3 regions of the Lysinibacillus sp. CD3-6 genome follow, and region 3 is predicted to be linked to each of the others. Evidence: riboswitches for the same ligand, from Rfam matches in the RefSeq annotation. Region 3 holds a riboswitch; each other region holds the start of a gene.
What was found. A riboswitch is a leader RNA that binds a small molecule or an ion and turns the genes downstream of it on or off. The one in region 3 is predicted to bind S-adenosylmethionine.

Region 1 (2,274 bases), 2.0 Mb from region 3:
TGTTGATGCTGGGTGAATAATTAATGATTTTGCATCTCCAACGTTGGCTACGTGTGAGAATAATTTTACGCTGTCTATTAGCTGACGCCCTGCTTCTCGTCCACCTTTTATGCCAAATGTAAGCACTGAACCGAAGCCATTTTTCAAGTATTTTTTTGCTAAATCATGCGACGCAAAATCCTCTAATCCATTATAATTCACATATTCCACAGATGGGTGGTTACGTAAATATTCAGCGACTGCTAATGCATTTTCATTATGTTTAGGAATACGCAAATGAAGCGTTTCTAAACCTTGTAGTAAGTTAAAGGCAGCATCCGCACTTAATGTTGGACCAAAATCTCGTAGTAATTGCACGCGCAGTTTTGTTGCAAATGCAGCCGCTGCTGTATCAATACCATATCTTAATCCATGATAAGAAGTGTCTGGCTCTGTAAATCTAGGGAATCTTCCTTGTGTCCAATCAAATTTCCCCGCATCTACAACTACGCCACCTAAAGTTGTTCCATGTCCACCAATCCATTTTGTCGCGGAGTGAACAACGATATCTGCACCAAAGTCAATTGGCGTTGCGCCGTATGGTGAGGCAAATGTGCTATCGATAATTAATGGCAGTCCATTTTCATGCGCAATATTTGCTACTGCTTCTACATCTAAAACCTTTAAGCTTGGATTGCCGTAAATTTCAGCGAACACCGCTTTTGTGTTTTCATTGATCGCAGATCGGAAGTTCTCAGGATTTGTTTCATCTACGAAAATTGTTTTAATACCGTAGTTTGGTAGTGTATTTGCTAATAAGTTATATGTTCCTCCGTATAAAGAGCTTGCTGCTACAATTTCATCCCCTGCTCCTGCAAGATTTAAAATTGAAAATGCGATAGCTGCTGCACCTGATGAAAGTGCTACTGCTGCTGTCCCGCCTTCCAATAATGCGACGCGTTTTTCAAAAACATCTACAGTTGGGTTTGTAATACGTGTGTAAATATTGCCCGCTTCTTCTAATGCAAAAAGACGTTGCGCATGAGCAGTGTCTTTAAATACGAAAGCTGTTGAACGATACACTGGTACAGTTCGGGAGCCTGTTACTGGGTCAGGCTCTTGACCACCGTGTAATAGTAATGTTTCTGGTTTGAAATTCGACATATTTTCTTCCTCCTTAATGGTTTTACGATGGTACCGGAGATGAGGAGGATTTATGTGTAGAAAACAAAAACCCTCTTCAGTTAAGAAGAGGGTTGCGGTTGCAAGTTTTCCTCCCCTTATCTGCCAGATCCAAGTAAGAATCTGTAGGAATTAGCACCTTAGCAAGTTCGTCACTCACTGGTTGCCGGGCATCGTAGGGCCTATTCCCTCCGCCGCTCTTGATAAGAGTATGTGATTCAATTTCCATCGTTGTTACACAGTATAAACATAGACTTTTTTTCTGTCAACAGTAAAATTTATTTTTTTCTGAAACTTCTGTCTGCTAATTTACGTAATAAGAGCACATACACTATATAAAGAATATAAAATGAAAGGAGCATTTTTTATGGAAAAAGCCATGGTATTTTTTATTATTATAATAATTGGTTATTTCATTGGCTGTATTCACGGCTCTAAAGTGGCACAATTTCTATCAGGTGTAGATTTAAAAAAGACTGGTCATGGCAATGCTGGTGCTTCAAATGCAACGCTGTCTCTTGGCTGGAAATACGGCATATTAGTGGCCCTAATTGATATTGGTAAAGGCGTTGGTGCTATTCTCTGTGCTATTTACTACTTATCTTCTAATGCATCACAATTCACTGAAGTACAAATGTGGCTCTTAATCTATACAATGGCTGCTAGTGTTATTTTAGGGCATAACTTCCCTTTCCATATGGGCTTCAAAGGTGGCAAAGGAACTGCCTCCATTATCGGAATTTTACTTGCCGTCGATTGGAAAATTGCATTATGTGCACTTATCTTATTTGTGATTTTATCTTTAGCAACAAACTATTTAATTGTCGGTGTGTTAGAATTTTATATTGTATTTTGTACAGCTACCTATTTATGGATACCTGGCATCGGCCCAACGATCATTTCTATTCTCCTTTTATGCATAGCGTTCATCTTGCATATCGAAAATATTAAAAGACTATTCAACGGAACGGAACCGAAAGTAACATCTGCCTTTAAAAAAGCCGCATAAAGGAAGTGATTGAGCCTAAGCGATAACTGCTACAGTTAGCACAAAACACAGGCGTAACTGGCGGTGAAACAGCGAGGTAGCGGCTTACGATCTCGTAGGAAAAC
Region 2 (2,274 bases), 2.2 Mb from region 3:
TTACATTCATTGCAACATATATAAAAAGAGGACTACGCTAAGCTTTGTTAGCTAAGAACGGGCTACTTCAACACAAAATAGAATGCCACTACATAAGATACACTAAGATATTAGCTATAGATTGGAGGAATTCTGCTGTATTACAATCCTTATCCGTATTATGTTTATGTACATCAATATCCAAATTGGGGCGTTGCTAATTCGTCTTTCCCCCACCATTTACCTGGACAGCTTGCGATGCCCACATCTCCAAACCCAAATCAGTACCCGCCTATTAATACATTGAAGTTGAAGACATCTGCCAAACAAATTCAGCCGATTATGCAGCAGGCCCAATTATTAACAGAGAAAATTGAAGGGTCCGATCAGTTTGCCCATGATCTTAAAAATGCCGCACAGCTTTCCAAGCAAGATGAAGTCCAAAAACTCATTTCTTCTGCAGGTGTTACAGCGAAATTCGAAGCGAAATATACGCCAGACAATATTCGAATTGTTTTATCAGAAGGTGGGTGCTGTAGTATCGCAATCATTTTATATTGGTAAGAAAGAAGGCATCTTATTTTTTATAACCATGCACTCCTATAGAACTTGTAAACTATTTATAATTATGCTAAAGTATTTGTTATTACTATTTCTGAAAATTCATATATTTTTCTTATCAAGAGAGATGGAGGGATTGGCCCTATGAAGTCTCAGCAACCAGTCTTAGGCATGGTGCTAATTCCAAATGGTGAAATTCACCAAAAGATGAGAAGACTGACTTCTGTTACACGAGAGTCCTCTTCTACAAGTAGGGCTCTTTTTTTATTTTAATTAATGGTTAATTTCCTATTAGTTTTTCTAAGAAAAATTATGAACTTTTGAATGTAGTAGGCTTGAGCTTGTCCGCGAAAGCGTTCGCCTGAAGCGTAACGATGGGAATAATCATTCTTTTTTCACTTCGATGTTCGTATTTAATGACGCAATTGATTCACCACTCATAATTAAGAAAGCAGGGAATAAAAATGACAAATGAACTTTTACAAGCATTACAGCTATTAAAAACTAAGCAATGGGTCGACTTAACACATACATTCGGGCCAGACTCTCCTCATTTCTTTATGTTTGAAGATGCAAAATTTGAAACGCTATTTTCTCATAATGACGGCTTTTTTGCACAACAATTTACGTTTCCTGGGCAATATGGAACGCATATTGATCCACCTATTCATTTTGTTGCAAATACGCGCTACTTAGACGAATTAGAATTAAAAGAACTTGTCCTTCCGCTTATTGTTATAGATAAGTCCAAGGAAGCAGAATTGAACAATGACTTGACGTTAAGCGTACAAGATATTTTAGATTTTGAAGCAGAATATGGAGAAATTGAAGCAGGTACATTTGTTGCACTGCGAACTGATTGGAGTAAACGTTGGCCAGATAAGGACTTATTCAATAATAAAGATAAAGACGGTCATAACCATATTCCAGGTTGGGGATTAGAAGCGTTGCAGTTTTTATTTACAGAACGGAAAATCAATGCCATCGGTCATGAAACATTCGATACAGATTCAGCGGCGGATTTCCGTAAAAATGGAACGTTAGATGGCGAATATTTTGTACTAGATCAGGATACATATCAAATTGAACTGATGACAAATTTAGATAAGCTACCAGCCAAAGGAGCAGTCATTTTCAATATTGTGCCAAAGCCTGAAAAAGCTTCTGGATTCCCTGTGCGTTCATTTGCAATTTTGCCTTAAATTTAAATAAAAATGGTCTGCCTCAAATGCCAAATAAACATTTGAAGCAGACCTTTTTTTACTATTTATTTAATAGTATTTCTTTTTTTAAATACAAAGTACACAATCAGCATTAATACGATAAACACCAATATGGCATATAGGCTGTATTGAGATAAATACATGCCAACAAAACGCCATTTATTTCCGAGTACTTTCCCTAAAGTAATAAAGGTGAAAGTCCATATTATTGCACCTGCATACGCATAAACAGCAAACTTTTTATAGGGATAATTATTAATAGCTGCAATATATGCTGTTAGATGACGAACACCAGGTATAAAATAGCCAATTAATAATAGGACAGGCCCTATCTTTTCAAACAGTTTTTTCGTAAACTCAATTTTTTGTGCAGTAATATGAACTTTCGGCCCATATTTTTGTAATAGCGGTAACCCAAATCGACGACCGACAAAGTAGCTGAGGGTGATGCCTCCTGCAGCTCCCACTGCAGCACTTATTAATGCAGGAATATGTTCTAAATTTTCACGAT
Region 3 (2,274 bases):
TATTAATCGGCTCATTAGAAGGATTATTATTCGGGAAATAGTTAACAGGAATCGCAATATCAATTCCTTTTTCAACATCACGGTAATATTCATCAGCTAATGTTGTCGCGTCGTATTCTAAGTGACCTGTAATCATTATGTTCTTATTATCCTTTGACTGCACGATAAAGACGCCAGCATCTTCTGAATAGGACAGTAAGCGTAAATCTGGGTGCTTACGTACTTCATCAATGGAAACCGATGTATAGCGTGAATGTGGTGCTGTAAATAAGTCACTAAAGCCGCGCACTAAATCGACCGTTAAATCGGTAATGACATGTGAATAGACGCCAGAACATTTTTCTGGTAGCTCAAATTTACCGATACCGTAATGGTGATATAGTGCAGCTTGTGCACCCCAACATATATGCATTACGGACGTAACATTTTTCACAGACCAATCCATTATTTCTGAAATTTCTTCCCAATAATTCACTTCTTCAAATGCCATTTTTTCAACAGGCGCACCCGTAATAATCATACCGTCAAAGCGGCGATGGCGAATTTCTTTAAACGTCGAGTAAAATAGCTGTAAATGTGATTTACTCACGTTTTTAGACTCATGTGTTGCTGTATTTAAAAATGTAATATTCACTTGTAATGGTGTATTACCGAGCAATCGCAGTAATTGTAGCTCTGTTTTTTCTTTTTCTGGCATTAAATTAAAAATTAAAATATTTAAAGGACGAATTTGTTGCGTTTTAGCGCGGTCTTCTTCCATAACGAATATTTTTTCCCCACGTAAATGTTCTCCAGCTGGTAAGTTTTTCGGAATATTAATAGGCATGCTGTATTCCCCTTTTCTTTAATTTTTTTCTCTCTATCTATTTAAAAATTAAAAAATCCCCCTCATTCCATTAGAGCAAGAATGAGAAGGATAATTATCACGTTCACTCTTATCTCTCAAAGGAAACATCCTTTGGTGGAATTAGCACCTTTCTAACATTGTTAGAGGTTGCTGAAGCGTCATAGGGCCAAATCCCTCAGCTTCTCTTGATAAGATTATTTAATTAAAAAGAATTGTATCATGAACAATTAAGAATTTCAATAATACATAGAATATTTAGTATTTAAATGAATGGAAGTTTATTTTTTGATGAACACTATCATTAAAGTATCTATTTCTTTTGTGAGTTACGTATCTACTGGTTAAATATCATTTTTTACATCAATTAGCCTTCGTAAATGACAAACCAATGACAATTGTAACCCGATAAACATTCATGCATTGTAAATTGATTTTTGTAGAAGAAAACGTAATGGTAATCATGGAGGTATTATGTTAACATATACCTTTAGTAACAGAGAGGAACGTGAAATATTTTGATTAAAATTGAACTCCCAAAACCAGACTTAGTAATTCGTCAACGTGAGCAAGTATTAAAACCAGGTGATGTAGAAATCACACCATTCCATGGTTTTATTGATTTCCATAAAATCACTCGCGAAAAAGGTGGCATATTCTTATTCTACAACGAAAAAAATGAGCTATTATTTGTAGGAAAAGCGCGCAAAATTCGTCAACGCATTAAAAAGCATTTTGAAGATAACGTATCACCAATGAAAAAATATCGTGATGAAATTTTCAAAATTGAAGTGTATGAAATTGATGATCCAATGGAACGTGAAATTTACGAAACATATGCTATTAACACTTTCCGCGCAAAATATAATCTTGAAAAAGTATTTTATTAAGATAAACGCCGTTAGCAACCACTTGCTAACGGTTTTCTTTTTTAGCGTTATTCATATAAAAAAACCCACGAGAGAGGTATCTCTCGTGGGTTTTTGGTATTTAGATAAATATTTTTTCGTCTTTAAATTTGTTAGCTGTTAGTAAGCTTACAACAACAAAGATAATAAATGAAGCTACTATCGGGATTGTCACTGTATGCATACCAAAGATTGACGGATAAAAGCGATCAATCACAATGTATAACGTCATGCCCGTAATCATGGAAGCAATTGCGCCATATTTGTTGGCCTTTTTCCAATATAATCCTAGGACGACTGACCAAATAAAGACAGCTTCTAGGCCACCAAATGCAAATAAATTAAGCCAAACAAGTAAATCTGGTGGATTTAACGCAAATACAACGACCGCTAAACCAATTACGGTAGTGACAATAAAGCTTGCCCGCTTAATCTCCCCGTCGTTGGCAGTTGGCTTCACATAGTTTAAATAAATATCTTTCACAACGGTTGAACTAACTAACATCAGTAGTGCATTAACCG

Region 1: it holds a riboswitch for S-adenosylmethionine, as region 3 does, so the genes downstream of both, FH508_RS01760 (O-acetylhomoserine aminocarboxypropyltransferase/cysteine synthase family protein) here and metA (homoserine O-acetyltransferase MetA) in region 3, are expected to answer to the same signal.
Region 2: it holds a riboswitch for S-adenosylmethionine, as region 3 does, so the genes downstream of both, FH508_RS22525 (cyclase family protein) here and metA (homoserine O-acetyltransferase MetA) in region 3, are expected to answer to the same signal.

What each region holds. Positions count from the first base shown of each region.
Region 1 is NZ_CP085880.1:364,522-366,795, reverse strand. Features, by position in the region: gene FH508_RS01760 (O-acetylhomoserine aminocarboxypropyltransferase/cysteine synthase family protein) at 1-1,143, opposite strand, end outside; SAM riboswitch class I at 1,257-1,371, opposite strand; gene FH508_RS01755 (glycerol-3-phosphate acyltransferase) at 1,529-2,170, shown strand.
Region 2 is NZ_CP085880.1:4,545,407-4,547,680, forward strand. Features, by position in the region: gene FH508_RS22520 (YuzC family spore coat inner layer protein) at 238-543, shown strand; SAM riboswitch class I at 653-754, shown strand; gene FH508_RS22525 (cyclase family protein) at 1,005-1,742, shown strand; gene FH508_RS22530 (DedA family protein) at 1,808-2,274, opposite strand, start outside.
Region 3 is NZ_CP085880.1:2,336,871-2,339,144, reverse strand. Features, by position in the region: gene metA (homoserine O-acetyltransferase MetA) at 1-826, opposite strand, end outside; SAM riboswitch class I at 933-1,042, opposite strand; gene FH508_RS11340 (nucleotide excision repair endonuclease) at 1,363-1,734, shown strand; gene panF (sodium/pantothenate symporter) at 1,835-2,274, opposite strand, start outside.